Regions from separate parts of the Cytobacillus dafuensis genome, predicted to be linked through region 2. Evidence: riboswitches for the same ligand, from Rfam matches in the RefSeq annotation. Region 2 holds a riboswitch; each other region holds the start of a gene.

Region 1 (10,733 bases), 230 kb from region 2:
TGCTGTCGCAGAAGCTTTCAGCCATTTCATTAATGGTTGTGCACAATGATGGCCAGCACGGATAGCAATTCCTTCAGCATCCAATACAGTTGCTACATCATGAGGATGAACATCATCCAGGTTAAAGGTAACCAATCCAGCTCGTTTTGTTGCTTCTTTCGGGCCATAAATCGTAATTCCCTCAACCTGTGACATTCTTTCCAGAGCATAAGCAGCAAGCTTGTGCTCATGTGCCTCAATATTTTCTAAACCAACCTCTTGTAAAAAATCGATGGCAGCTCCTAATCCAATCGCACCAGCAATGATTGGGGTACCTCCTTCAAACTTCCAAGGAAGTTCCTTCCATGTTGATTCATGTAATCCTACAAAATCAATCATTTCTCCGCCGAACTCGATCGGTTCCATGTTTTCAAGATGCTCTTTCTTCCCATACAGAACACCGATGCCTGTTGGAGCGCACATTTTATGACCGGAAAAAGCAAAGAAATCACAGTCTAAATCTTGAACATCCACTTTTAAATGTGGAGTACTTTGTGCTCCATCTACAACCATGATTGCCCCATTTTCATGAGCAATTTTCGCGATATCCTTAATAGGGTTCACGACACCGAGTACATTTGATACATGCATAATGGAAACAATCTTCGTATTTCCTGTTACTGTTGCTTTGACATCATCAAGGGAAATCGTTCCATCCTCTTGAAGTGGCAAATATTTTAAAACGGCACCCGTTTGCTTCGCCACTTGCTGCCAAGGAATGATGTTACTATGATGCTCCATATATGAGATGACGATTTCATCGCCCTCTGAAAGGTTAGCTCTAGCATAGCTTGCAGCAACTGTATTAAGAGCCGTTGTTGTTCCTCTTGTAAAAATAACTTCTTCGGTTGATTTCGCATTAATAAACTTTCGAACCTTTTCTCTTGCACCCTCATAGCCATCCGTCGCTTTCGTACCTAGCGTATGGACACCTCTGTGTACATTTGAATTATATTCACGATAATATCTATCCACCGCTTCTATGACCTGAACAGGCTTTTGTGATGTTGCAGCACTGTCAAGATATACGAGCGGATTCCCATTGACTTCTTGATTAAGAATTGGAAATTGGTTGCGAATATCCTGGATATTCATTATCTTACTTTCCTTTCAATAACTTCAACGAGCTGCTTTTTAACACCTTCAATTGGAAGTGCATTTACAACAGGTGCTAAGAAACCGTGGATAACTAGTCGCTCTGCTTCTGTCTTTGGAATACCGCGGCTCATTAAATAATAAAGTTGAAGCGGATCAACACGCCCTACTGAAGCAGCATGGCCTGCTGTCACATCGTCTTCATCAATTAATAGAATTGGATTTGCATCTCCGCGTGCTTTTTCATTCAAAATTAGAACGCGAGATTCTTGTTCTGCATTAGACTTAGATGCCCCATGCTCAATCTTCCCAATTCCGTTAAAGATAGAAGTTGCTGAGTCTTTTACTACTCCATGCTTAAGGATATAGCCTTCTGAGCTCTTACCAAAATGTACAATACTAGTTGTGAAATTTTGTGTTTGCTCGCCATTTCCAACAACAACCGTTTTCGAATCTCCAAATGATCCGTCACCCATTAGGTTTGTCACATTTTCATAAATCGTGTTGCTATTGTTCATTAAGCCTAGAGCCCATTCAATACGAGCATCTCTGTCAGCAATACCCCGGCGATTTACATAACCAGTAAGACCTTTAGCAAGCGTATCAACTGCTCCATATTGGACTTTTGAACCTGGACCTGCTAATACTTCCGTTACAATATTAAAAACTCCGTTCGCAGAATCCATTGTTGAAACATAGTTCTCTACGTATGTGACTGAACTATTATCTTCAGCAACGACAATCACATGATTGAAAAGAGTTGCGTTTTGATTATCATGAAGATAGATAGCTTGAATTGGCTCGCTAACTTCTACATTTTTTGGAATATATAAGAAAGCTCCACCATTTACTAAAGCAGCATGTAATGCCGTTAACTTATGTTCATCTGCTTTTACTCCTCTAGTCATAAAATACTTTTGGAGTAAATCGCTGTGCTCTCTAGCAGCAGTAAAGATATCAGTGAAAATAACTCCATTTTCCTGAAGCTCTTTAGAAACTGCTAAATAAGTTGGTCTGTTATTGCGCTGAATATATAAATTCTGTTCAGTAGCCTCAAGATTGATTAATGTTTTAACTTCTTCAGGAAGCTCATTTAATGATGAGAAATCCTCACTGGCTACAATATGCTGATTGAACTGTGTTAAGTTCCAATTTTTGATATTTGTTTTATCAGGCTTAGGCATCGGCAAGTTTTCAGAGATTTCAAGAGCTTGTAAACGAAACTCTGTCAACCAAGCCGGTTCACCCATATCTTTTGAAAAGGAACGAATATATTCCTTGTCAAATGGTAATTTTGTTTCTGTTGACATAATGATCCCCCTAACAATTACGCTTCTTGACCAACTGTTTCGTCTTCAATACCTAGCTCTTTCTTAATCCAGTCATAACCTTCTGACTCAAGACGCTGTGCAAGCTCAGGGCCGCCTGATTTTACAATACGTCCTTGCATCATAACATGTACAAAGTCAGGAGTGATGTAGTTTAGAAGACGTTGGTAGTGAGTGATGATTAAGCATCCAAAATCTTCACCACGCATTTCATTGATTCCTTTGGAAACAACCTTTAATGCATCGATATCAAGACCCGAATCGATTTCATCAAGAATCGCAATCTTAGGTTCAAGCATCATAAGCTGCAGAATTTCATTACGCTTTTTCTCTCCACCTGAGAATCCTTCATTTAAATAACGTTGTGCCATATCCTGATCCATCTCAAGGAAATCCATTTTGCTGTCCATTTTACGGATAAACTTCATTAATGAGATCTCATTGCCTTCCTCTTGGCGGCTATTGATCGCTGAACGTAAAAAGTCTGCATTTGTTACCCCGCTAATTTCACTTGGATATTGCATAGCTAGGAATAGACCTGCACGTGCACGCTCGTCAACTTCCATTTCCAGTACATCGTCACCATCAAGGGTAACGCTTCCTTTAGTTACTTCATATTTAGGATGACCCATAATTGAAGATGAAAGTGTTGATTTACCTGTACCGTTTGGTCCCATGATTGCATGGATTTCTCCACCTTTTATTTCTAGGTTAACACCTTTTAATATTTCTTTGCCTTCAATTTCAACATGAAGATCATTAATTGATAATTTTGAACCTGCCATTACTATACCCTCCATCAATAAAAGAAGATTTTATCTTACGGCAGTTAGCCGCAACCCTCTATTCTCATTTTATTCTCATTACAATCTTATAACAAATTAAAAGTGTTAGCAACTCTCTTTCACTTATTTAACAAGTCATTCGTAGTGGAAACTAGAGGTATATGTATTTATAGTTTTTTTTGATTATTAAACCCCATAAAATTCACCTTATTTATTTTAACCTTGCCCATTAATATCATGTATGAAGAGGGAATTATCAAGAAACAGATATTTTAAATACACACTTTACTTTAGTACGTTAATAATCTTTAATTTTCTTATTAGTTGAAAAAAAGGAGATCAGCACTTAGCTGAGTCCCCTTTTCTTCCTTATATTATAGGTTCATTTTTTATGAGTGAATTTTTCTCTCGAAATCAGCAACCATCTGCTTGCTTTTTATATAGTCTTCTTGACGCTTTTTTTCTACTTTCATTCTTACTTCGTGTTTTTGACTATACAATGCATACCCAACACCATGGGATCCACGCATAGCTTTTTCCATATCGTGTGTGTAATTTAATTGCAGCTGGTTGATAAAAACCAATCCTTTCATCAGTTCGGATTTTTTTTTTACGTTAAGATTTTACACCGAACTGAAATGAATTACAAAGGTGAAAATAGGAAAAAAAACATCATAATAAGTGGATGAAAACTGATTAAAACGCTTACATCTTTATTATGCTTTAAATATTGTGAGAATTCGTAAGAAAGAAAGTATAAAAATTTTTTTAAGAAATAAATTGATGCAATAATTCCTGTATGGTAAGCGTTATTAAACAATGCCTAAAATTTAAAAAAACTCGCCTATTGGCGAGTTTTCATTAAATTAGAATGCAGGAACAACTGCACCTTTATATTTATCAAGAATAAAGTTTTTTATATCTTCAGAGTGTAGTACTTCTATTAAAGCTTTGATCTTTTCACTATTTTCATCACCTTTACGAACGGCAACAATATTAACGTAAGGTGACTCACTTCCTTCAATAGCAATTGAATCTTTTAATGGATTCAGACCCGCATCAATAGCATAGTTTGAGTTAATGACAACCGCATCGCCCTCATTGTTATTATATATTTGCGGTAATAACGATGGCTCATATTCAGTATCAAATTTAATATTTTTTGGATTTTCAGCAATATCCTCTAAAGTTGCAGCTGATTTATCTACACCTTCTTTTAACTTGATAAGACCTTCAGCTTCTAGAATTGCTAATACACGACCATGGTCAGCTACAGAGTTACTAATAATAATATGTGCCCCATCCGGTAATTCGCTTAAGCTTTTATATTTTTTAGAGTACACACCCATTGGCTCAATATGAATGGATCCTGCATTAACGAAATCATATCCATTTTCCTTGATTTGAAGTTCCAGATATGGAATATGTTGAAAAAAGTTTGCATCTAATTCTTTTGATTCTAACGCTTTGTTTGGAAGAACATAATCTTGAAATGGGATAATTTCTAAATCAATGCCTTTTTCTTTTAATAATGGTTTTGCTTCTTCAAGAATTTCAGCATGTGGCACATTGGAAGCACCAACTTTTAATGTTGTATCTTCTTTACCTGAATCACTTGCACTGCCACCATTATTTTCCTCTTTTGTTCCGCATGCTGCAAGAACTAGTGCTACTGTAAAAGTTAATACGAATAATAGCCATTTCTTCTTCATCCCACTAACACTCCTTATCGTTTATCTAATTTATTTGTAATAAAATCGCCAATAAATTGAATAATAAATACAATAATAAGAATGATGATCGTCGCCATAAGAGTTACATCATTTCTAGTTCTTTGAAACCCTTCGAGATAGGCGAGATTCCCTAGGCCGCCTGCCCCAATCACACCAGCCATAGCTGTATAACCGACTAAAGCAATTGCTGTTACTGTAATCCCTGAAATAAGCGCAGGCATCGATTCAGGTAAAAGTACTTTAAAGATAATCGTACTTGTCTTTGCCCCCATTGATTTTGCCGCTTCAATTACACCTTTATCAATTTCCCTCAATCCGATTTCTACCATCCGTGCATAGAATGGCGCCGCCCCGATAATTAATGCAGGCAGAGCCGCATCTTCTCCTATCATTGTTCCTAGTAAGAACATCGTAAAAGGAATTAAAAGGACAATTAAGATTAAGAAGGGAATGGACCTAAAGATGTTAACAAAAGCACTTATTACTTTGTTAATGACGTTATTCTCCCAAATATTCCCTTTAGAAGTTAAAAACAATAATAATCCTAAAATGATGCCAAGAATAAATGTTGCAATAACCGAAATGCTTGTCATATAAAGTGTTTCAGTTGTTGCTTCCCACATCTTTTCCCAATTAACATTTGGAAACCAGCTATTAATCATTCGAAATCACCTCCACGCCTACTTGCTTGGAATGGATGAAATCAATCGCCCTTGTAATCTCAGAATCATCACCATCTAAATGGATAAACAATGTTCCAAATGAACCAGTTTGTGTATGAGAAATATTCCCATGAAGAATATTTACTGTAATATTGAAATCCCGAATAAGATTGGTCATAAGCGGCTGTTCAACTGCTTCGCCGACAAAGCTCAATTGGACGATTTGACCATGTGGATAAGATTCAAGAATTTGTTGTATTGTTTCCTTCGTTTCCTCAGATTCTGTCACTTGATGGACGAAGCGCTTAGTAATTTGTGCTTTAGGGTTTTTAAACACTTCCATTACTGGACCCATTTCAACAATCTTCCCGTTTTCCATTACCGCAACTCTATGACATATCTTGCGGATTACATGCATCTCATGAGTAATAAGGACAATCGTTAACCCTAATCGTTTATTGATATCGACTAATAATTCAAGGATGGCATTCGTCGTTTCAGGGTCTAATGCCGATGTGGCTTCATCACATAATAATACTTTTGGATTGTTTGCCAATGCTCTTGCAATCCCGACTCTTTGTTTTTGACCTCCGCTTAGCTGCGACGGATAGGCATCCTCTCTTCCTTCGAGGCCAACAAGCTTTATTAATTCATCGACACGTTTTAATCTTTCCCCTTTCGGCACACCAGCAATTTCAAGGGGAAAGGCGATATTCTCACGTACTGTCCGTGACCAAAGTAAATTAAAATGCTGGAAGATCATGCTTATTTCCTGGCGAGCTTTTCTTAAGCTTTTTCCCTTTATAAGTGATACTTCATTATTAGCAACAACGACGTTCCCACTTGATGGGATTTCAAGTCCATTCAACATCCGAATTAATGTACTTTTTCCAGCCCCGCTATAGCCGATAATTCCAAATATTTCACCTTCATTAATGTCTAAATTAACTTCATCGACTGCCTTTACTTGGCCCTGCTTAGAAGGAAAAATTTTCTGTACATTTTTGATTGAAATCATTTATGCTTCACCCTCTTCATAACCCATTTTTCATGGTAATGAGAAATTAAACTTTACTTTTGTATTTTACCTTTAGAATATAAGTACTTATTCTTTAAAAAAGAAAATGCCCTTCTGACATGAGCAGAAAGGCATGGGTAATCATATCCTTTCTCTCATCTCCCAAAGCTATAAATAGCTTTGTGTGAATTGGCACCATTTCATTAAATGACGGTTGCCGGGTTTCATCGGGCACATCCCTCCACCTCTCTTGATAAGAGCATAGCATCTATATTCAATTAACACTGTACATTAATTAAGCATTTCTCATTTATGAATGATATCGTATCACGGATATGAAGAGGGGTCAACGGTAATTTTTTGGAATTTACATTCCTTTTATCACAAATTATCTATCTATAACGATGTAGTTGTTATGAACGATACTGTACCAGTTGCGGCCTCAATTGCCTGTTCTAAATCTTCTATTAGATCATCGGCGTTTTCGATTCCAATTGATAGTCGAACTAAGTCTTCTGAAACGCCAGCTGCTTTTAACCCTTCAGAATCTAATTGCTGATGTGTCGTGCTGGCAGGGTGAATTACTAAGCTTTTAGCATCCCCTACATTAGCCACATGCGCCCAAAGTTCAAGATTATTAATGAACTTTGCTCCCGCTTCTCTTCCACCTGCAATACCAAATACGACAACAGATCCTGCTCCCTTTGGTAAATATTTATCTGCTAATGCTTTATCTGGATGATTATCACTTCCTGGATATAGGACCCAATTAACGGCTGGATGCGCTTCTAAATATTCAACCACTTTCTTTGTATTGGCAATATGCTCTTTCATTCTTACATGCAGGGTTTCGAGACCAAGTGTGAATTGGAATGCATTTTGTGGACTTAATGCAGGCCCTAAATCTCTAAGAAGCTGAACTCTCGCTTTTATAATATAAGCAACAGGACCAAGCGCTTCACTGTAGACTAGATTATGATAGCTTGGATCAGGCTCTGTAAACCCAGGGAACTTAGGCGAATTCCAATTAAATTTCCCCCCGTCTACAATGATTCCTCCTAATGCTGTTCCATTTCCCAACAGCCATTTCGTAGCAGAATGAATCACTATATCTGCGCCATGTTCAATTGGTCTGCATAAATATGGCGTTGCAAAAGTATTATCAACAATCAATGGTACACCATTCTCATGTGCTATTTCTGCTACTTTTTCAATATCTAATACTTTAAGACTTGGATTTCCAATTGTTTCTGCAAAAACAGCTTTTGTTTTCTCATTAATCGCTTTTCGAAAGTTTTCAGGATTTTCTGGGTCAACAAATTTTACTTGGATGCCGTACTTAGGTAGTGTAACAGCAAAAAGATTATACGTCCCACCATAAAGATTTGATGCTGCAACAACTTCATCCCCAGCTTGAGCAATATTTAGAATGGCTAATGTAATAGCAGCCATACCACTGGCTACCGCTAATGCACCAACTCCACCCTCTAATAATGCAACCCTTTCCTCAAATACAGTCACGGTTGGATTGTGAATACGAGTATAGATATAACCAGGCTCCTTCAATCCAAATAGATTGGCTGCATGCTCTGTGTTTTTAAATTGGTAAGCATTATTCTGGTAAATCGGAACAGCTCTTGCACCAGTTACAGGGTCTGGCTGCAGACCGCCATGTACGCCAAGTGTTTCTAATCGATAGTTTTTTTGCTTCTCTGTCATATTTATCTCTCCTTTTCTTTTCGTGCATTGAATCATTTTTTTGCTTATGCTGCTTTTACTACTTAAAAGAAGAGTTGAAAAAACCCTCTTCACAAGAAGAGGGTTGGTATCATCTCTTCTTATCTTCCAGAGCATGAATGCTCTGCTGGAATTAGCACCGTGTAATGTACCGGTTGCCGGGCTTCGTAGGGCCAGTCCCTCCACCTCTCTTGATAAGAATATTCAGTTTTACTTACTCACTTAAGTTATTAAAGAGATACTAACATACGAACAATAAGCAGTCAATATTAATTTTGAAATTTCTGATAAAAAAGCACAAGCGCCTCATTCAACCTCATAAATAGCATATGCTCTCACTTTTAGTCGTGCGATGAATATACTGTCGAAGCCTTTCTTATGGAGGTATACCTTTTTTAAAACCATATTTTCTAACGAACCTTACATAAGAAAAAGAGTGATTCTAAAAATAGTACTTTTCGAAATGTAGCTTTAACAGTGATTCCACTTCCAGTGATCGCATCTCTTAATTTCTCTTGTCCTGTTAATATCGAATAAATCCTTTCTTTTGGTCCTGTAATGATTGCATCATAGATTTGATCAGGATCGGGAAAGTGTACGGTAATTTCACCATCACGAAAGAGTAAGGGTATCTCTTCAATCTCAGACTTAATACAGATTGAAAAAGCATTGCCCCTTAGCAATTGATTTATATGTCCATTTGATTTTACCTCTTCTATAAATGCCGTTGCTAATTCAACCATTTTTACACCTCAGTTTGTTACAAGCTTACTTTATTAGAAGTAATCAATATTCATATTCTATACTTCTACATCGAAGGAAATCACTCCTCCATTTTTCATTCGACAACCCCAGAGCAAAAAAAGACAATGCCTCGACGATTTTCAGCATTGTCCTTCATTTCCCAAGAAATATGTCATATTCCCATAAAATTCAAAATGTTTTTGCTGCTGTTGCAGCCTTTTTTGTCTTATTATAGTTCCTAAAAACAATATAAAAATAACTAGAGCCGACTAAGTATAGTGCAGCAGTAATAGAAAACACAAGTGCATATCCCCAATAAGCTCCGTATTTAACTACAATTCCAGTTGATACAGGTCCCATAACTGCCCAGCCTAAATTAAAAACCATTTGATTAACCGAGTTGGCCAGCCCTTTCATAGAATCATCAACTTTAGACATCATAAGTGTTATTTGAATTGGATTACCAGCATTCATGAGTGCTTGTCGGAATAAAAACCCAAGTGCTGCAAGCCATAAATTTTCTGTATAAGCGGTTAGGAGAAGAAAAGGAAGTGACGTTAATTGAAGAATGACTACCGCTTTAACCTCACCGACTTTACGCACAACCATTGGACCAATAATCATAGCGACTGCTGTTGCAGCTTGCCCCATGGATATGATAAATCCTATCATAGAATTAGTTGCAGAAAAACGATCTGCAAAATATAAATTAAGATAAGGAATGACTAATCCAGCTCCAATCCCTATCATAAGCTGGGCAAATGCGAATAGAAGAATGACTTTGATATTTTTATTATTACTAAAAATCTTTATTGGTGATTTTTTATTTATGTCTTGGTTCTTCTTCGCTTTTTTAGGCGGATCCTTAAATCGTATAACTGGTATTAACCCGATAAGAAAGATAATCCCCCCAATGAGAAGAGTAAATCGAATACTATTTAGTGTTGTTGTGAACATCGAAAAAATATCCGTGAAAATACCTCCGCTCAGGTTACCTATAACATTTGCCCCAGTCATGACTGCAAAATGGATACTAAATAAATGGACTCTTTGCTCCGGTTTTGAATTTTCTGCTAGCCAAGGTATTCCAGAAACTTGAACAAAAGCAATCGTCAATCCTGTAAAAAAGGCAAAGAGAAGCAAAAGGGATTGGGACTCGATAACACCTCTAAATAAAAGAACAAGTCCTGAAGCTGCTGTCCCAAACAGCATTGCTTTTTTTCTCCCTATTCGATCACTTAAAATACCAGCGGGAATTAGGATTATTGCAGTTGCTAATGCTGTCATAGAGATCACTTGCCCATTTATCTTCTCAGAAAAGCCAAGCTCCCGAATATAAAAATTATAAATCACCATAAAGATTCCTAACCCAATTTGTGTAAAAATATTTGCAAAAATGGCTTGCTTAATATTATGGTTATATCCGCGAATTTGAGTTGCCCATTCTTTATAAAATGCCATTGTTTTTCTCCTTGTAACTATTTCGCATCCCTAAATATAATAACTGCTTTTGGAAGCACTTGTAAATAAATAAGTAGAGAATTCTGAAAAAAAACCTTCACTTTTGGTCTTACAAAGCTTTCCTTATCTTG
Region 2 (10,733 bases):
AATCAGATTTAAATCTTTATGAGGGTCAATTCCGTGTTTTTTCAGTACAAATTCACCGGCCATTTGCGGCATTCCGCCTTTGCGCTGACCAAGGAAGGTTTTTCCCTTTAGCTGATCCCATGAGAAATTATCAATTTTGGTACGTGAAACAAGGAAGGTTCCGTCTGTTTGCGTTAACTGGGCGAAATTGATGACTGGATCATTGGAGCCTTGTGCAGAGACATATATTGATGTTTCCGAGCCTACAAGGGCTACATCGATGCTATCGGATAGAAGTGCAGTCATTGTTTTATCTCCACCAGCTGTTGTTGTTAGCGTCACATTAAGCCCTTCCTCTTTAAAAAAGCCTTTCTCAATTGCGACATATTGCGGAGCGTAAAAGATAGATCGAGTTACTTCACCAATCCGTACATTTTTAACCTCATCTTTGCCACAGGCTGCCAATGGTATAATAAGTATTGAAATGAGCAGGAGAGAAAAACTAATCTTTAGCCATTTTTTCATTCAAAAGCCCTCCTTAAAAAAACAAATAATAAGCTTTAAAGCCTACATTATCGTATGAGTGTGCCAAAAATGTGTGAATGCCTATATAAAATTTTTATTTGAGAGAATTGAGCTAGAAAAAAATGGTGTTAGATTTTGAGATATCGGCTAGTTTTAGGGGATATCGGTCAGATTAACGAAATATCGGTCAGATTTTCAATAAATCAGCTTGTTCTCCAAAAGAGCTCAGTTAAAAATTTTCGAATATCCGCCACTTTTAGTAGGATATCCGCTACTTTCGCTAAAATATCCGCCAGTTTCAGTAAGATATCCGCCACATTCGGCAAAATATCCGCCAGTTTCTAAAAAGGAGATGATACTGATTGTTAAGTAAACAGAGATTTCCATCCCCCCATCCAAATATTGAATTATCCATTGTAACTTATGAAGTAAATGGATTAAAAGTAAAGGGACTTCTTGCTGAACCAAAAGATGATCGAATTTATGATGGATTTTTATATTTGCGCGGAGGGATCAAAAACGTAGGGCAGGTAAGACCTGGCCGTATCATTCAATTTGCTTCTGAAGGATTTATTGTGTTTGCCCCATTTTATCGAGGGAATCAAGGGGGAGAGGGCAATGAGGACTTTGCAGGAGAAGATAGAGAGGACGCCTTTTCTGCCTACATGCTTTTGCGATCACATCCGCGTATAAAGGGTGTACATATTTTTGGTTTTTCAAGAGGAGGGGTTATGTCTTTATTAACAGCCATTCAATTTCCTGATGCGAAATCGCTTGTCACATGGGGCGGAGTAAGTGATATGTTTCTTACCTATGTAGAACGACACGATTTACGTAAGATGATGAAGCGGGTTATTGGAGGCACTCCAACTAAATTTCCTGAGCGATATGAATATCGCACTCCTCTTTTTTACTTAGAAAACATACAGGCACCGACGTTAATTATTCACGGTGAAAAGGATGAAAATGTCTCAATAGAACATGCATACCGACTTGAGAAAAGGTTGAAAACGCTTGATAAAAAAGTAGAAAGCTGGTACTTTGAAAACTTCACACACTATTTTCCACCCGCTATAAATCGAAGGGTGGTTAAAGATTTAACTGCTTGGATGAAATCGCAAAGTGATTAAAAAAGTAGTAATGGATAATAATCAGACAATGATTACATATCAGATAGAAAATATGATAATAATGCGCCTAAATATCTGTTTAGGTGCATTTAATTATAACTGAAATAATAGTCGTAATTTTCGAAAATAAACACCTCTTACATACCTCGAATCAAATTTTTCAAATATTGTAATTAAAACTTTTCTATTCCGTCTTATGTATAACAGAAAGGAGGAAAGAAAATGGAAGCTGGCCGGCAAATTGAACAATGGTTTTATCATTACGAAAAAGAGATAACAAGATACCTCGTTTACTATACGGGATCTAAAGATGTCGAAGATCTTGTGCAAGACACCTTTTTAAGAGCGTATCTATCCTATGAACGATTTAGATATGATTCTAATCCGAAAACATGGCTTATTTCAATCGCTCGAAATTCAGCAATTGATTACTATCGAAAAAGAACAGCATGGAAAAACCTAAAAGAAAAATTATTAAAGCAAAGTACCATAGATTCTATTCAAATAGATGAAAGCATCGTCCAAAAATCGGAATTGGTTCAATTATATAAAGCTATTAATCAATTAAAAGCAAATTACCGGGATGTCGTGCTTCTTCGGGGGATTGCGGAGCTTTCAGCAGCGGAGACAGCAGAGGTGCTTGGATGGACAACAAACAAAGTAAACGTGAACTTTTATCGCGCGACAAAAAAGCTAAATTTTCTTATGAAGGAGGCTGTGCAAGGTGACCCATCTTTCAGATAAACAGCTGCTAGAGAAAATGCGAAACTTCCCTGATTATGAATTAACGGGTGATCAGCGGGATAAAGTGATGATGGCAATTAGAGCGAATAAGGAAAATAATAAAAAAGTAAACTTTTATTGGAGAAAAGCTGGGGCTATCTGTGCCATACTTGCTATTTTGATTATTGCACCAATATTGCTTTTAGAAAATCTAAAAGGGGAAAAAGCCAATCAACCCGGGAATTTAATTCCTATGGCAGTCAGTGCTGTTCATTTTCCTTTAATAGATGAAAGCGGAAATCCAACTCGTGCAGAATATAACTTTGGCATACCTAATAAAGTCAGTATCTTAAGCCCTCCCGAATGGGTTGCAGAGGATTATAGGGGTGTAGGCAAATTATTGATCTTTTTATGGGGGGAAAAGGAAAATCTTTTAAATAAAAAATTACAAATCATAGGCATTCATACTGATACAGGCCTTGAGCTTGAAATGACAAATAATCTTATATTGAGTTCAAGTCCATATGATGCCACGGCACATGCTGTAACAAGTTTTAAGGTTTTTCCTCATTCAGGCAACTGGAATTTAAAATTCATGCTTGAAGGAAAGGAATATGCAACGTTTTCGATTTATGTAAAAGAGCCCTATGTACAAGTTGGAGATTCGACGCTCTTAATATCACAAGAAGATTTGCAAATTGGACATTACAAAGATGTCTCTCTAGATATTACTGGCTCTAATCTGCCTGAACAAATTGAAGTGGAGTCATTTAATCTTGAGGATAAAAAGAAAGAGGTTTTTATTTTCAAAGATAAAATGGATTTTATTAGAGCAGATACAATGCAAAATGGATCAATGTATACAGGTGAATTAACCTTAAGGAAAAGCGGAAAATATCGGTTGAAGATATTAGATCATTCAGCCATTGTTGAGGTTAAAAAAGCGGAACCATAATGTAAAAAAAACGAAAAGGGTGCCCAATCGGACACCCTTTTTCAATCATAAAATATTAAGCAACCGGTCCGCCCTTTTCTTCAATTTCAGCAGGGACGTTTGCGAATTTCTTAAAGTTTTCACGGAACTTAGAAGCTAATTCTTTTGCCTTTGCTTCATAAGCAGATTGATCTGCCCATGTTTTGTTTGGTTGAAGCACTTCATCAGGTACACCAGGTACATGTAGAGGAATGTTTAATCCAAAGATTTCATCTTTAACTGTCTCTACATTATTTAGTTCGCCTTCTAAAGCAGATTGTATCATAGCACGAGTGTAAGGAAGCTTCATGCGGTTACCAACACCGTATTCGCCGCCAGTCCAGCCTGTATTCACTAAGAATACTTTTGCGTTATGCTCGTCGATTTTCTTACCAAGCATTTCTGCATACTCAGTTGCAGGAAGCGGTAGGAATGGTGAACCAAAGCAAGTTGAGAATGTTGCTTGTGGTGAAGTAATTCCACGCTCTGTACCAGCTAGCTTAGATGTATAGCCGCTTAAGAAATGGTACATTGCTTGCTCTTTCGATAATTTTGCAATTGGAGGCAATACTCCGAATGCATCAGCTGTTAAGAATACAATTGTATTAGGATGACCGGCGATGCTAGGGTCAACAATATTATCAATCGCTTGAAGCGGATATGCCGCACGCGTATTTTCTGTAAGTGTGTTATCATCATAATCGGCTACACGAGACTCAGAATTAATAACCACATTTTCTAGTACTGAACCAAAACGGATGGCATCAAAAATTTGTGGTTCTTTCTCACGAGTTAAGTTAATGCACTTCGCATAGCAGCCGCCTTCGATATTAAATACACCATTTGGTGACCAGCCATGCTCATCATCACCAATTAAGCGGCGATTTGGATCAGCTGATAAAGTTGTTTTACCAGTTCCAGAAAGACCGAAGAATAAAGCAACATCACCTTCAAGTCCTACATTGGATGAACAGTGCATTGGTAAAATACCATTTTGCGGAAGTAAATAGTTCATAACGGAGAAGATGGATTTCTTAATTTCTCCAGCATATTCTGTTCCGCCAATTAGTACTGTACGGCGTTCGAATGATACAATAATAAATGTTTCAGAAGCAGTACCATCAACTGCTGGATCTGCTTTAAAGTTTGGAGCAGAAATAACAGTAAACTCTGCGTGATGATCTAATAATTCTTCATCTGTTGGACGAATGAACATTTGGTGTGCAAATAGGTTATGCCATGCATACTCATTAATAACTTGAATTGGAAGGCGATGTTTTTTATCAGCACCTGCAAATCCTTTGAAGACAAACACTTCATCTTTATCTTGTAAGTAGTTTAATACCTTCTCATAAAGGTTAGAAAAAACTTCTTCTGAAATGGGTTGATTTACACTGCCCCAATCCACTTTATCTTTCGTAGACGCTTCTTCTACAATGTATTTATCTTTAGGGGAACGACCTGTATATTTTCCGGTAGTTGCACAAACAGCACCGGTTGATGTAAGTGAGCCTTCTTTACGATTTAATACCTTTTCCGCAAGCTGAGGAACGGATAGTTGTACCTGAACATTATTTCCTTTTAATAAAGCGTTTAACTTATTCGGAATGCTAACAGAATTCATCTGATAAATACCTTCCTTTATACAGTATTATTTTGATAGTGATTTCAATTATAAATAGTATAACACATTAAGATGATTAGTCTATACTATTCATGAATTTTTTTCTCTTGCACAGTATTAATATCTTTTTTGAAGAAAACATTAAATTAGGATAAATGTGTTAAACTTTAAAGTATTAATGTTGAAATTAGGAATGATTACATGAAAACGATAGCATTGTACGATAAAACATGCTCCTTATGCAAGGAAACGAAACGAATTTTTAAAAAATTTGATTGGCTTCATAAGGTTGACTGGGTTTCGTTGCAGGAATACGAAAAAAGAGATCAGGCCATCCCGTTTGATTATAACAGTTTACGTACAGAACTTCATATAATTACTTCTGGTAGAAAAGTTCTTACTGGTTTTTATGCTGTAAGGTATTTGCTCACGATTTTTCCTGCTACGGTGGTTATTGGAGCTATTCTGTATATCCCAGGAATGTCGATTTTAGGAACTTTTATCTATAAATGGATAGCAAAGAATAGACATAAAATTCTTAGGAAAAATTGTGATAATGGCAGTTGTTCATTATAATGCGCATCTATTTGAAAAAACACCAAATGAACGTAAGAATTTTATTGACATTTTTTCATTATTTCCTTATGATTTAACCTTGAACGGATACTCTCTTATCCCGAGCTGGCGGAGGGACAGGCCCAATGAAGCCCAGCAACCTGCTAATGTTCTTTAATAGCAAAGGTGCTAACCTGACGCAAGGATTGATTCCTTGAACGATAAGAGTGAAAGGCGCGAATCGATTTGCTTCAACCTTTTCACATGGATGGAAAGGTTTTTTATTTTGCATTTTGATGGAAGGCACTTAAAAAGCGCTTAATAAAAACTCCAAATTTATTTCATACTATTTAGGGAATGAGTTCCGTATCAAACTGAGTTTGCTTATGATGATAATAAAAGTTCAAAAAGGAGAACAAAAAGAGCCGAGAAGTTCGAGGAGCGATAGTCGCGAGGACCGGAGTGTATGAAATTAATACATGAGGACCGGAGAGACAGAGCGACGAAGAAATTCGACAGCTATTTTTCCCGGACTTTTTTGAATATCCTCAAAAAGCAATCTCGATTATTTTATATATAAGGAGGAATATCAGAATGTCAACAAAACGTCGTTTGTTCACTTCTGAATCAGTTACTGAAGGTCATCCGGATAAAATTTGTGACCAAATTTCTGATGCAATTTTAGATGCAATTTTAGCGAAGGATGCGAATGCTCGTGTTGCTGCAGAAACGTCTGTGACAACTGGACTTGTATTAGTTGCAGGTGAAATTACTACATCTACATATGTAGATATTCCAAAAATTGTACGTGAAACAGTAAAAGAAATCGGTTATACTCGTGCAAAATACGGCTTTGATTCAGAAACTTGTGCGGTTTTAACTTCTATTGATGAGCAATCAGCAGATATTGCAATGGGAGTGGACCAAGCTTTAGAAGCTCGTGAAGGTAAAATGAGTGATGAAGAAATCGAAGCAATTGGCGCTGGAGACCAAGGTTTAATGTTCGGATATGCTTGTAATGAAACAAAAGAGCTTATGCCACTTCCTATTTCTCTAGCACATAAATTATCACGTCGCTTGACAGAAGTACGTAAAGAGGAGATTCTTCCTTATCTTCGTCCTGACGGAAAAACTCAAGTAACGGTTGAATATGATGAAAATAACAAGCCTGTTCGTATTGATACAATCGTTATTTCTACTCAGCACCACCCTGAAATTAGCTTAGAGCAAATTCAGCGAAATCTTAAAGAGCATGTCATTAACCCAGTTGTTCCACAAGAACTAATTGATGAGAATACAAAATACTTCATTAACCCAACAGGCCGTTTCGTTATTGGCGGACCTCAAGGGGATGCTGGCTTAACTGGCCGCAAAATCATCGTTGACACTTACGGCGGTTACGCTCGTCATGGCGGTGGCGCATTCTCTGGTAAGGATCCTACAAAGGTTGACCGTTCTGCTGCTTATGCTGCCCGCTACGTTGCGAAAAATATCGTAGCAGCTGGTCTAGCTGATAAAGTTGAAGTTCAGCTTGCCTACGCTATTGGTGTTGCACAGCCGGTATCTATTTCTGTCGATACTTTCGGAACAGGCAAAGTAGAAGAGGATGTACTTGTTGACCTAGTTCGCAAAAACTTCGATCTTCGCCCAGCTGGTATCATTAATATGCTTAACTTACGCCGTCCGATTTATAAGCAAACTGCTGCTTACGGTCATTTCGGACGCACAGATATTGATCTTCCTTGGGAACGTACAGATAAAGCAGATGCATTACGTGCAGAAGCTTTGAAATAATAAGAAAAAAGCGGGAGTTACATACAAAATGTAACTTCCGCTTTTTTTTATTCGTCTTATGATTGAAAGCATTTGAATAGATGATTAGGAAAAAACACTGCTCAATTCCTCACAAAGTTCCCGCTATTACATTCACCTTTAATTAACCAAAGAATCCAACCATGACACCATTCATCTTCAAAAATCTATTATAAAAATACATAAAAAAAGTCTGTGTTAAAGCTGAGTATTGAAAATGCTATTTTGTTGTTGATTGTAGCGGAAGGCGTGAGCTCCTCGAAAATGCTAACGCATTTCCTTCGTGCGGTGATTATTCAAAGCTTATTCAATGTCCTGTGGGAAATGCGTGTCCAGGGGTGACCCCGCAGGAGCGTTAGCGACGAGGAGGCTCCCCGACCGCCCGCGGAAAGCGAACGCCTGCAGCGGAAATCAACAAGGAAGTTTAACATAGACTAAAAAAAGAATTAGAATGGGTGAAAAAAGAATGTGTGGCTTTATTGGATATGTACAGGATCAGGGTCAAGGCGATACGGATAAACAGCTGCTTTTTCAAATGAATAATCTCATGATTCATCGCGGACCTGATGAGGCAGGCTATTATTTCGATGAATATGTTCAATTCGGGTTTAGGCGATTAAGTATTATTGATATTGAACATGGGCAACAGCCTCTTTCATATGAGAACGAACGCTATTGGATTATTTATAATGGGGAAATTTATAATTATGTAGAATTGCGAAAAGAGTTAACAGAAAATGGGCTAACATTTATAACTAGTTCTGACACAGAGGTCATTATCGCTTTATATAGCTTAATAAAAGAAAAAACAGTGGAAAAGCTGAGAGGAATGTTTGCATTTGTTATCTGGGATAAGCAAGAGAAAATTCTGTTTGGGGCGAGAGATCCATTCGGAATAAAACCATTTTTCTATCACGAAAGCGAGAAGGTTACCTTCTTTGCTTCTGAAAAGAAAAGCATTTTAGCTGAGCTTCGTAATGATGTGTTGAATGAGTGCTCCTTGCAGCACTACTTAACCTATCAATTCGTTCCAGAGCCGGATACTATGACGAATGGGATAAAAAAGCTTGAACCAGGTTATTATTTTACGAAGAGAATCGGCTCTCCAATGGAACTGAATCGTTATTGGAAAGCTGTTTTTCAGCCTGTACAGAAACAAGAATCGGCTTTTATACATGAAATAAGAGCTGTTTTATTTGACTCGGTAAAATTGCACATGCGAGGTGATGTCCCGATCGGATCCTTTCTTTCAGGTGGCATCGATTCCACTATTATTGCTTCGATCGCAAAAGAATATCATCCAAATATAAAAACTTTTTCTGTTGGATTTGAGCGAAATGGGTTCAGTGAGGTGGATGTCGCTAAGGGAACTGCAGATTGGCTTGGAATTGATAATATCAGCATTAATATTACACCTGAAGAGTTTATGAATGAGCTGCCAAACATTATGTGGCATATGGATGATCCCCTTGCAGATCCGGCTTGTGTCCCGCTTTATTTTGTTGCGAAGGAAGCAAAGAAGCATGTAAAGGTAGTTTTATCTGGCGAAGGAGCTGACGAATTATTCGGCGGCTATAATATATATCATGAAGTGCACTCTCTAAAGATTTTTAATTATTTTCCTATCTTAATAAAAAAATTCTTGAGTGCCATCACAAAAATGCTGCCTGATGGAATGAAAGGAAAAAGTTTTATTGAGCGTGGGGTTACACCTATAGAGGATAGATATATTGGAAACGCAAAAATATTTTCAGAATTAGAGAAATGCAAGTTCTACAAGCGGTATAAGAAAAGCATACATTTCACCAGCATTACGTCCCCTTATTATAAAGAAAGCCTTAAATATGATGCAATTAACCGAATGCAGTATATTGATATCCATACGTGGATGCGGGGAGATATTTTATTAAAAGCAGATAAAATGACAATGGCTCATTCCCTTGAGCTTAGGGTGCCTTTTTTAGATAAAGCAGTATTTGACCTTGCCTCTCAAATACCAAGCAGTCTTAAAGTTGCGAAAGGTACAACTAAATATATTTTACGAAAAGCGATGGCAGGGATTGTTCCAGATCACGTCTTACATCGAAAAAAACTTGGATTCCCTGTCCCAATTCGATATTGGCTAAAAGATGAAATGTATGATTGGGCAAAACAAACAATTCGCGAAAGTAACACAGATCATTTGTTTATAAAAGATCATTTATATAAGCTGCTTGATGACCACTGCTGTGACAAGGTAGATAATAGCAGGAAAATTTGGACGGTGTTAATGTTTATGGTGTGGTACACAGTTTTTATTGAAAAAGATTATTCAAGAGAATTGGAAACCATATTATTAAATGAAGCTAATCATTAAGAATATTCTTTTTAAAGTTTTTCCATGATGGAAATGGGATAACATTTTATTAGGTAAAATACATCAAAATAATTTTGGAAAGTAAAGAAGCCTAAAATCGGGAATAATTAGCGAAACCAGTCTTCATAAGAGATCATCAAAGATAAAGGAACGCTTCCTTTACAAGCGTTCCTCAATAGTTAGATAGCTCTATTGCTTTTCTTTTTGCAATGATTTGTAGTACTGTCCTTTTTCAGCGTATTCCCTGCTTATTCTTTCCATGTCTATAATATCTTCTGAGGTTAATTCTCGGATGACTTTAGCAGGTCTGCCAAACGCGAGCGTATTTGGCGGAATTTTTTTACCTTGTGGAACAAGGCTGCCTGCTCCAATAAAAGCACCTTCACCGATTTCAGCATTGTCAAGAATGATTGAACCCATACCAATTAATGCTTTACGGCGAATGACACAGCTATGTAAAATGACTTGATGACCGACTGTAACCTCATCTTCGAGTATGAGTGGATTATTTGGACTTTGATGAAGAACTGAATTATCCTGGATATTAACCTTATTGCCGATAATCGTAGGGGCTACATCCCCTCTAATCACAGTATTGAACCAAACACTTGATTCATCTCCGATGACAACGTCACCTGTAACTGTGGCATAATCGGCAATAAATGCTGACTCGGATATTTGAGGATTCTTTTCTTTATATGGATAAATCATTTTTTTCTTCTCCTTTAAATGTTGGTAGTGTTTAACTCGATTTTAACATAGAAGATTTCAACAAGTTATTATCTAATTCATGATTAGTATTTAAATTAAATAGAAAATAATAAGAGTATATCCTGTGAAGTAATAATATAACTACGCTATAATTTAATTTATTGAGCTAAAAATAATAATGCGCTGAACAAAATGGTTAGGAGGATAGATGATGTGGAAATGGGAAGCTGAAGGAGAAGCTAAAGCAGTCATTGTCATGGTCCATGGTGCAATGGAGCACCATCGCCGCTATGGTTGGCTAATTGAAAAATGGCGTTTATCTGGCTTTCATGTCATAATGGGCGA
Region 3 (10,733 bases), 1.3 Mb from region 2:
AATATGTGACTTTTTTTTCTCTTTCTTTTTATTCAATTTCAATCGACCCCCTCCCTCCTTTGAAAAAAAGTTAACTTGTTTCTTCCTTATCTCATTCTATAAGAAATTACTAAATATTTCTATATATAGAAATTGTTACATCAAAAAAGCACGAGTTTGCTAACCTATACATGAGCACTTAATGTAGATTTGAAAAAGTGAAAAACAGATTGAGGGGGTAAAATTTCTGATGTTTTAAGTATTAAAAGATAATAGAAATGCTGCTAATTCAAAGCTTGTATTAAGTTATAATCAAACTATTTTATTTAAATGAATGAAATAAAAAAATAGCCCTCTTATTTTGATTAATCTTCTTTCAAAATAAGAGGGCTTATCCTATTGTAAAATCAAAATTTTATAGCACTTTCTGAATCGAACTTGTTACATGACAACATTATTTATTTTAAACGTCTTTTTAATAATGAACTGCACCCCAATTGTTAGACACAACTGACAATTGGAAGTGCAGTTTTTCTATGGCAAAATATACATTTGATGAGAAACTTTAATAAACAGCTGTACTATTAATTAAGCTTCAAAAAGTAATGATTCAGGGTCTTCAATTAATTCTTTTACTCGTTTTAGGAAGGTTACTGCTTCTTTTCCATCGACGATCCTGTGATCGTAAGAAAGAGCAATATACATCATTGGACGATTCTCCATTCTTTCCGCATCAATTGCAACAGGGCGAAGATTAATCGCATGCATACCTAAGATTCCAACTTGTGGCCCATTCAGAATCGGTGTAGAAAGTAACGATCCAAATGTACCGCCATTTGTAATTGTAAATGAACCACCTTGAAGGTCTTGAAGAGATAGCTTGTTATTTCTTGCTTTTCCTGCAAGATCCATAATATCTTTTTCAATTTCTGCAAAGTTTTTGCGGTCGGCATCTCGAACAACAGGGACAACAAGGCCTTCATTAGTGGAGACAGCAACACCAATATCATAATACTTTTTCAAAATAATTTCGTCACCTTGAATCTCAGCATTAAGTAGCGGGTTTTTCTTTAAGGCTGCAACAACGGCTTTTGTAAAAAAGGACATAAAGCCTAATTTTACATCGTTTTCTTCAAAGAATTGATCCTTGCGCTTTTTGCGAAGATTCATGACATTGGTCATATCGACCTCATTAAAAGTAGTAAGCATTGCAGCTGTATGCTGAACTTCAACAAGACGGTTAGCGATTGTTTGGCGGCGGCGCGTCATACGAATGCGCTCTACTGGCTTACCAGATTCTTGCAGTACTGCAGCTTTCGGTGCTGGTGCTGGTACCGATTTCTGCTGCGGGTTAAAGGAAGATACATCTTGGGCACGAACTCTTCCAAGCGGATCAACGGTTGGAATTTGTGTTAAATCAATACCTTTTTCTCGAGCCATTTTTCTAGCAGCTGGTGAAGCAATTGGGCGTTGTGTTTCGTTGTTTTCTACTTGAAGTGCTGCGTTTTGCTCAGGCTGTTTCACTGTTTCATCAGGAGCTTGCGCTTTTTCTTCTTGTACTGGTTCAGCTTGAGCAGAAGCTCCAGTCGCTTCACCGTTTTCATCAACTACAGCGATCGTTTCGCCTACATTGACATTATCTCCTTCTTGGAATCTAACTTCTTTTAATACTCCTGAAAAATCAGAGATAATTTCAACATTAACTTTATCTGTCTCTAATTCAACAACATAATCACCTTTATTAACAAATTCACCTGGTTTCTTTAACCATTGTGCAATTGTTCCTTCTGTAATCGATTCTGCAAGCTCAGGTACTTTAATTTCAGCCACCTTATTTTCCTCCTTCATGTTTACGAGTTAATGCTTCTTCAATAATGCGGGCCTGTTCTATCTTATGAATAACCGGGTCCCCCTCTGAAGGACTAGAACGGCGACGTCTTCCTACATAATTTACTTCAACGCCATCTTTTGTAATTGCTTTTAATCTCGGCTCTACAAAGAACCATGCACCCATATTTTTTGGTTCTTCCTGAACCCATACGATTTCTTTCAAGTTTGGATAACGGTTAAATATTTCTTCAATGGTATTCATCGGGAATGGATAAATTTCTTCTACTCTTAATATATGGAACCATTCTTTATTTTCAATACTTTTTAGACTATCTGCTAAATCAATGGCCATTTTTCCACTTGCCAAGACGATACGTGTTACTTTTTCAACATCCTTACCAAGTAATGACTGCTCGAGTACAGGCTGGAATTCTCCTTCACTTAATTGAAGGCCACTTGAAGAAACAAGAGGATGACGTAATAAACTTTTCGGCGACATAATGACTAGTGGTCGCACCTCTTCACGATTCAAAATGGCTGCCTGTCTGCGTAAAATATGAAAATATTGAGCAGATGATGTTAAGTTGGCGACGGTCCAGTTATTTTCAGCAGCTAATGATAAAAATCTCTCTAATCGAGCACTTGAATGTTCTGGTCCTTGTCCTTCATAGCCATGTGGCAGCAGCATAACAAGTCCAGATTTTTGTCCCCATTTTGCACGTCCAGCAGCGATAAACTGATCAAATATGACTTGAGTAGAGTTGGCAAAATCTCCAAATTGCGCTTCCCAAAGCACTAGTGTTTCAGGTGCAAAAACATTATAGCCGTATTCAAATCCGAGAACAGAAGTTTCAGATAGTGGGCTATTATGAATCGCAAATGATGCTTTCGCTGATGGTAATAAATGAAGCGGTGAAAATGATTTTCCAGTTTCATTATCATGCAAAACGATATTTCGATGGGCAAAAGTTCCCCTCTCGGAATCCTGACCTGTCAAACGAATCGGTGTTCCATCCTTTAGAATAGAGGCAAATGCCAATGTTTCAGCATGTCCCCAGTCGATTTTCCCATCACCATCTAATGCGTCCAGTCTTCTCTTCAATATTTTTTCAAGCTTATTGAAAATAATGTATTTTTCTGGGAACGCTAATAGATCTTGATTAATTTCTTTCAAAGTTTCAAAAGGGACAGCAGTATTTAAGTTTGGAAGACCTTTTTCTACTATTTCTGGCGTATTCATTGATTCGATATCAATTTTCTTATCAGGAACCTTTTCATAGGCAGCTTTTAGCTTAACAATTACGTCTTCTTCCAATTGTGCAACGGCTTCCTTAGTAACTGCTGATTCACTTACTAGCTTTTGACTATAAAGTTCCTTGACTGTTGCATGGGTATGGATAATTTTATACATCAAAGGATTCGTTGTCATTGGCTCATCCATTTCATTATGACCAAAACGACGGTATCCGATAAGATCAATTAAGAAGTCCTTTTGAAATTTTTCTCTATATTCACATGCCAATCTTGCGGCTGCCAAACAAGCTTCCGGATCATCTGCATTCACATGTAATATAGGTATTTCATACCCTTTTGCTAGGTCACTTGAATACCTGGTTGATCGTGAGTCACGTGATTCAGTTGTAAATCCAATCGTATTGTTCGAAATAATATGAATGGAGCCGCCAGTATTATAGCCTGTTAACTGCCCAAGATTGAGAGTTTCTGCCACAACTCCTTGACCTGGAAATGCAGCATCTCCATGGATGATAATTGAAAGTGCAGAACGATAATCAACTGCTGGATATCCTTTTTCTGAACGCTTATCCTGAGCAGCACGTGTATATCCTTCTACAACTGGGCCAACAAATTCTAAATGACTTGGATTATTCGCTAGCGTTAGACGGGCAATGGTTGTGTTTTCAGCTATAATTTTTTTATCTAAACCTAGATGGTATTTTACATCCCCTGTCCATCCATAACTAATGCCAATTGAACCCTCTGAAGGAACTAGCTCCTTATTTGGTGCATGCTGAAATTCAGCAAAAATCATTTCATATGGCTTCCCAAGAACATGGGCTAGGACATTTAGACGTCCACGGTGAGCCATACCAATATTGATTGTCTTTGTCCCATTCGTAACGGATTCAGTAACAATTTCATCAAGCAAAGGAACTAACGTGTCAAGACCTTCAATGGAAAATCTCTTTTGTCCTACAAATGTTCGGTGAATGAATTTTTCAAATTCCTCTACTTCAGTAAGTCTCTTAAGTACTTTCGTTTTTTCTTCCGTTTTTAATTTAGGTTTTAGACTGCTTGTTTCAACTTTTCTGCGAAGCCAGTCTTTTTCGTTTTCATCATATACATGATGAAATTCATAAGCGATCGTATCCATGTATACACTTTTTAAATATTCAATTGCATCATAGCAAGTTTTTAGAGGAATAGGCGCATCCTTACAGATTACACCTGCAGGAAGTGAATGAAGATCCTCCTCTGTTAAACCGTACTGAGAAAGCTCAAAAAGATTTTTTTCAGGTTTATGATCCTTTAATGGATATATATCTGCAGCTCGGTGACCGTAAGATCGAATATTATCTGCCAGACGGATAACAGCCAGTGTTTTTTCTAATTGATTAGCTGATGTATATGAGACGCTAGCTTCTGCTTTTGGAGAGCTCGCTTTTACATCAATTGGTGAACCAGTTGTATCAAAATAGGCTCTCATATCTGGATCTACTGATTCTGGATTTTGTAAATAATTTTCATATAACTCGATGACATAGCCAAGGTTCGGGCCATAAAAACCTTCATCAAAAGGCCTCTCACCATTCAATGGCTTTTTCATGAAAAAAACCTCCATCACTGTATTGGAAAAAACCTATTTCCTCATTAACCTCTCCCAAAAAAACTATAAAATGTAAATTAAAAGAATAATATTATTTTTCAGGGATAAATAATTTCCAATGCAATTTTATCACGATAAAGTGACTAATTCAAAGGTTTTAAACATACATATAGTGTAAATTTCCCTCGTATATGTAAAAACAAAAAACTTATTCTGATAAAATAATTACAATATTTAGACAATAAACTTTTATCTCTTCTTCGCTTACAATTTTTGCCTCTATAATTCGTATAGAAAAAATAGTTATCAGAAGGGATTGACTTTTCAGAATGTAATAGTGTAAAGTTTAAAAAAATTGAATACGAATTTCTTATCAAGAGAGGTCGAGGGTAAGGCCCAGTGACGCCTCAGCAACCATCAATCACATATGATTGAAAAGGTGCTAATTCCTGCAAGTTTTTTTAAAACTTGAAAGATAAGAAGAATGGCGCTGTTTCTTTTGAAAAGTCTTCTTCTTATAAGAGGGCTTTTTTTATTTTTTATCTATAAAAAAACTAAGTTTACTAACCTATTAAAGTGAAATTCAATGCAAAAAATACTCATTTGATTAAGGAGTGTTCATGATGCGTAAGGTTGATACAATACTTGCACAAATCGGCAATCGAAGTGAAACGGCTACAGGGTCTGTTAATCCTCCTGTATATTTTTCAACTGCCTATCGCCATGAAGGGATTGGTCAGTCAACTGGATTCGATTATATCCGTACTGGTAATCCGACAAGGGCTTTATTGGAAAAAGCAATTGCGGAGCTTGAAGAAGGTGATCAAGGTTTTGCATGCAGCTCTGGAATGGCTGCTATACATACCCTCCTCTCACTTTTTCAATCCGGTGATGAATTTATCGTGTCAAAAGATCTTTATGGTGGTACATATAGACTCTTTGAACAAGGCTTCAAAAAATGGGGGCTGCAGTGCAAATATATTCGAACTTTCTCTGAAGAGGTTCTTACTAAGGAAATTTCTTCTCAGACAAAAGCGATATTCATTGAAACGCCTACAAATCCATTAATGGAGCAAACGAATATTTCAGAAGTAGCTTCGTTCGCTAAAAAGCATAATTTATTACTTATTGTTGATAACACTTTTTATACACCTATTTTACAACAGCCTTTGAAATTAGGAGCAGACATTGTTATCCACAGCGCAACCAAATACATAGGCGGACATAATGACGTATTGGCGGGCTTGATTGTTGCTAAGGGAAAGGATTTATGTGAGCAGCTTACACTTTATCACAATGCGACAGGTGCGGTGCTTAGTCCCTTCGATTCTTGGTTGCTTATGAGAGGGATGAAAACTCTTGCCCTCCGAATGGAGCGACATGAAAGAAATGCACAGAAAATTGTAGACTATTTATCAAGTCATGATGCAGTTACGGATGTCCTCTACCCAGGACGTGGAGGAATGATATCTTTTCGGATCAAAAATGAAGAATGGATAAATCAATTTTTGCAAAGCCTTAACCTTATTTCATTTGCTGAAAGTCTTGGAGGAGCTGAGAGCTTTATTACCTATCCTGCTACCCAGACTCATGCTGATATACCAAAGGATATTAGAATTGAAACTGGAGTATGTAACCGATTATTACGATTTTCAGTAGGAATAGAAAATACAGAAGATATTATTCATGATTTAGAAATTGCATTTGCCAAAGTCATGGAGGGGGTGGCGATATGAGTGATGCAAATGACTATTCATTTGAAACAAAGCTTCTACATAATCAGCATAAGTTTGATCCATTAACAGGTGCGGTTAGCGTAGCCATACAACATGCCTCCACCTTTCATCAGAGCGATTTCAATACATTTGGCAAATACGATTATGGCCGAAGTTTAAATCCTACACGTGAGGCACTTGAATCTGTTATTGCGGAGTTAGAGGAAGGAACACATGGATTCGCTTTTTCCTCGGGGATGGCAGCCATCTCCACTGCCTTCCTCCTATTATCACAAGGTGATCATGTAATCATTACGGAAGATGTGTACGGCGGGACATTCCGATTCGTCACGAAGGTTCTTTCACGATATGGAATTGAGTACACATTTGTTGACATGACCGATTTAGAGGCTGTAAAGAGGGCTGTTCGTCCAAATACGAAGGTGTTTTATGTAGAAACACCTTCCAATCCCCTTTTAAAGGTTACTGATATTAAAGCAATTTCTTCGATTGCAAAAGAGCATGAGGCATTAACATTTGTTGATAACACTTTTTTAACGCCTGCCCTGCAAAGGCCCCTTACTTTAGGAGCAGATTTAGTACTGCATAGTGCAACGAAATTTTTATCTGGTCATAGTGATGTCGTAGCAGGTTTAGCAGTTGTAAAGAATACTGAACTAGCGAAAAAACTAGGGTTTTTACAAAATTCTTTTGGTGCAATTTTAGGAGTCCAGGATGCATGGCTCGTTCTGCGTGGACTGAAAACATTACATGTCAGAATGGATCAATCTATGAAATCAGCAAGGAAACTTACATCGTTTTTACAAAAAAATCCAGTAATTAAACGAGTATATTACCCTGGAATTGCCGATCATCCGCAATTTCAAATCCAAATGAGACAGGCTTATGGCCCTGGTGCAGTCATTTCATTTGAACTTGAAAACGAACAGGCAGCTAAAGAGTTTGTTTCAAACATAAAAATTCCTGTATTTGCCGTAAGCTTAGGAGCAGTTGAATCAATCCTCTCCTACCCTGCAAAAATGTCTCATGCATCAATGACAATAAAGGAAAGACATAGCAGAGGAATTACGGATGGACTTCTCCGTCTATCCGTCGGATTGGAAAATCCCGATGACTTAATCAGTGATTTTACATCTTCTTTATCACTGATTAACGAGGTGTAAAACTCCATTTTTGAAGTTTCAATTGATCGCAGATTAACGGGCTGTAAGACCCCCACTTCAAGAAGTTGAGTTAAGAATAAATTTCTAAGTGGGGGATCAACAGCCCGTAAAAGCCCGACGACGGACAGGATGTCCTAGTCAGGCGAAAGCCACAGGACGTGGCGTTTTGAGCGTGATTGGTTCAACTAACAATCAGTGGGGAATGAAGGAAAACCCCCACTGATTGAAGTTTCACTTTATCTATTACATTTAAAACGTATTGCTAAGGAGGATGGAAATGAGTTTCCTAGAAAGAATGAAAGATGAAATTTTAATAGCTGATGGTGCAATGGGAACTCTTCTTTACTCTTATGGAACGGATAGTTGTTTCGAAAATTTGAATCTCTCCCATGCTGAACAAATCCAACAAATTCATGAAGCATACATTCTTGCGGGCGCGAATTTGATTCAAACCAACACTTACGCTGCTAATTACTTAAAATTGCAAAGATATGGACTAGAAGAACAGGTGAAAGAGATTAACACCTATGCGGTTAGAAATGCTAGAAATGCAATAAAAAAAGACGCGTATGTTGTAGGAACAATAGGTGGAATTAGAGGAATAAGGCCAAATACTGTTTCAATTGAGGAAATAAAGAGAAGCTTTAGAGAACAGCTTTATTGCCTTTTGCTAGAAGGTGTAGACGGTATCTTGCTAGAAACCTATTATGATCTTGAAGAGCTTGAACATGTCTTAGCTATTACAAGAAAAGAAACGGATTTGCCGATTATTGCCCAAGTTTCTCTTCATGAGGTTGGAATTCTCCAAGATCAAACACCAATTTCTGAAGCACTTTCTCGCCTAGAAAAGTTAGGGGCTGATGTAGTTGGGTTAAATTGCAGACTCGGCCCACACCATATGCTGTTGACTTTAGAAGGGATTCCTCTTCCAAAGCAAGCTTATTTATCCTCTTATCCAAATGCGAGTATACCTGCTTATACAGATGGCAAATTTCACTATGAAGGAGATTCTGAATATTTCAGGCAATCTGCAAGGGACTTTCGGAATCAAGGTGTACGACTTCTTGGTGGATGCTGCGGAACAACTCCTGATCATATTCGTGCATTTGCAAAAGAATTAAAGGGACTCCCTCCTATTACTGAAAAGAAGGTAAAGAATAGTAAAAAGATAATTATTTCAAATTCATCTGCAACCTTACGAGAAGATCCTCCTTTGCAGGATATAGTTAAAGAACGAGCATCCATTATCGTCGAACTTGACCCACCCAAAAAACTAAATACAGATAAATTTTTCGAAGGGGCTAAAGCGTTAGAAAATATTGGAATCGATGCGATTACGCTCGCGGATAATTCTTTAGCTTCTCCAAGAATTTGCAATTCGGCAATTGGTTATCGGATTAAAAAGGAAATAGGCACACGGCCATTGATCCATATTACATGCAGAGATCGAAATATTATTGGATTGCAGTCCCATTTAATGGGGCTGCATACCCTTGGACTTCATGATGTTCTTGCTGTCACTGGTGATCCAGCTAGAGTTGGAGATTTTCCAGGGGCATCGTCTGTTTATGATATGTCTTCCTTTGAATTAATCCAAATGATAAAACAATTAAATGCAGGTTTATCCATATCAGGTAAAGATCTTGGTGAAAAAACAGCTTTTTCTGTTGGTGCTGCTTTTAATCCGAATGTGAAATCACTTGATAGAGCTGTGCAGCGACTTGAGAAAAAAATTGAATATGGCGCCGATTACTTTATAAGCCAGCCTATTTTTTCAGAGGAAAAATTAATAGAGGTTCATGGAGCAATTAAACATTTAAAGAAACCGTTATATATCGGGCTTATGCCATTAACAAGCAGTAAAAATGCAGAATACCTTCATCATGAGGTACCAGGTATTAAAATATCAGATTCAATTCGCGCTCGAATGGCTGAGCTTAAAGATGACTCGATACTTGCTGCTCGTGAAGGAATTGCCATTACGAAATCTTTAATTGATGCTGCAACAGAATTATTTAACGGAATTTATTTAATTACTCCGTTTATGCGCTATGAAATATCAGTTGAATTATCAGCATATGCCCATGAAACAAGTGCCAAGATTTCAAGGAGGAGACAAAATGCGGAAGTCACAATTAACTGAACAACTAAAGAAAAAAATACTCATTATGGATGGCGCAATGGGAACTATGCTTCAGAACGCCAATTTGTCACCTGAGGATTTTGGCGGAGAGGAATATGACGGTTGTAATGAAAACTTAAATATCACTTCTCCTTCTGTTATAGAGCAAATTCATATTGAATATTTACAAGCAGGCGCAGATATTATTGAGACGAATACTTTTGGTGCGACAGGCATTGTTCTGGATGAGTACAATCTTGGCCATAAGGCGTATGAGATAAATAAAAAAGCTGCACAGATAGCCAGAAAAGCAGCTGATCAGATTTCAACAACAGACTGGCCAAGATTTGTTGCGGGCTCACTTGGCCCAACAACTAAAACATTAAGTGTCACTGGCGGTACAACTTTTGAAAAACTTATTGAATCTTATGAAGAACAAGCGATTGGGCTAATTGATGGACAAATCGACCTTCTCCTTTTGGAAACGAGTCAAGATATGCTGAATGTAAAAGCTGGATTTATCGGTATTCAAAAAGCATTCGAAAAAAAAGGAAAGCAATTGCCTATTTTTGTTTCTGGCACAATCGAACCAATGGGTACAACACTAGCTGGTCAATCGATTGAAGCATTTTATATTTCGCTGGAACATATGAAGCCATTAGCTGTCGGTTTGAATTGTGCGACTGGACCTGAGTTCATGCAGGACCATATCCGTTCCCTATCAAGTCTTGCCTCAGCTGCCGTAAGCTGTTATCCAAATGCAGGATTACCAGATGAAGAAGGACAATATCATGAAACACCTGAATCGCTTGCGAAAAAGCTGGGGGGATTTGCTTCTGAAGGCTGGCTCAATATTGTCGGAGGTTGTTGCGGAACGACACCGGAACATATTAAAGCCATTGCTGATGAAATGAAAAACTATCCACCAAGAAATTTTGAAAAAAAATTAGTCCATAAAGTTTCCGGTATCGAACCTCTTATCTATGATGATCCTACCCTCCGTCCTATTATGGTTGGAGAACGCACTAATGTCATCGGGTCTCGTAAGTTTAAAAGAT

What was found. A riboswitch is a leader RNA that binds a small molecule or an ion and turns the genes downstream of it on or off. The one in region 2 is predicted to bind S-adenosylmethionine.
Region 1: linked by a shared signal. The riboswitch ahead of FSZ17_RS19335 (methionine ABC transporter ATP-binding protein) and the one ahead of metK (methionine adenosyltransferase) in region 2 are both predicted to bind S-adenosylmethionine.
Region 3: linked by a shared signal. The riboswitch ahead of FSZ17_RS11820 (methionine biosynthesis PLP-dependent protein) and the one ahead of metK (methionine adenosyltransferase) in region 2 are both predicted to bind S-adenosylmethionine.

Annotation. Positions count from the first base shown of each region.
Region 1 covers NZ_CP042593.1:4,036,948-4,047,680, forward strand. The annotation lists gene FSZ17_RS19305 (cysteine desulfurase) at 1-1,134, opposite strand, end outside; gene sufD (Fe-S cluster assembly protein SufD) at 1,134-2,444, opposite strand; gene sufC (Fe-S cluster assembly ATPase SufC) at 2,462-3,247, opposite strand; gene FSZ17_RS19320 (YuzK family famiily protein) at 3,637-3,840, opposite strand; gene FSZ17_RS19325 (MetQ/NlpA family ABC transporter substrate-binding protein) at 4,114-4,959, opposite strand; gene FSZ17_RS19330 (methionine ABC transporter permease) at 4,974-5,642, opposite strand; gene FSZ17_RS19335 (methionine ABC transporter ATP-binding protein) at 5,635-6,660, opposite strand; SAM riboswitch class I at 6,813-6,920, opposite strand; gene FSZ17_RS19340 (O-acetylhomoserine aminocarboxypropyltransferase/cysteine synthase family protein) at 7,057-8,379, opposite strand; SAM riboswitch class I at 8,496-8,598, opposite strand; gene FSZ17_RS19345 (hypothetical protein) at 8,808-9,140, opposite strand; gene FSZ17_RS19350 (MFS transporter) at 9,331-10,602, opposite strand.
Region 2 covers NZ_CP042593.1:3,811,774-3,822,506, reverse strand. The annotation lists gene FSZ17_RS18220 (ABC transporter substrate-binding protein) at 1-504, opposite strand, end outside; gene FSZ17_RS18215 (alpha/beta hydrolase family protein) at 867-1,634, shown strand; gene FSZ17_RS18210 (RNA polymerase sigma factor) at 1,857-2,378, shown strand; gene FSZ17_RS18205 (hypothetical protein) at 2,359-3,312, shown strand; gene pckA (phosphoenolpyruvate carboxykinase (ATP)) at 3,368-4,954, opposite strand; gene FSZ17_RS18195 (thiol-disulfide oxidoreductase DCC family protein) at 5,156-5,530, shown strand; SAM riboswitch class I at 5,623-5,737, shown strand; gene metK (methionine adenosyltransferase) at 6,104-7,303, shown strand; gene asnB (asparagine synthase (glutamine-hydrolyzing)) at 7,788-9,677, shown strand; gene FSZ17_RS18180 (gamma carbonic anhydrase) at 9,867-10,388, opposite strand; gene FSZ17_RS18175 (alpha/beta hydrolase) at 10,600-10,733, shown strand, end outside.
Region 3 covers NZ_CP042593.1:2,490,890-2,501,622, forward strand. The annotation lists gene FSZ17_RS11805 (peptidoglycan D,D-transpeptidase FtsI family protein) at 1-36, opposite strand, end outside; gene odhB (2-oxoglutarate dehydrogenase complex dihydrolipoyllysine-residue succinyltransferase) at 568-1,809, opposite strand; gene sucA (2-oxoglutarate dehydrogenase E1 component) at 1,811-4,654, opposite strand; SAM riboswitch class I at 5,022-5,136, shown strand; gene FSZ17_RS11820 (methionine biosynthesis PLP-dependent protein) at 5,278-6,390, shown strand; gene metC (cystathionine beta-lyase) at 6,387-7,553, shown strand; gene FSZ17_RS11830 (bifunctional homocysteine S-methyltransferase/methylenetetrahydrofolate reductase) at 7,831-9,696, shown strand; gene metH (methionine synthase) at 9,674-10,733, shown strand, end outside.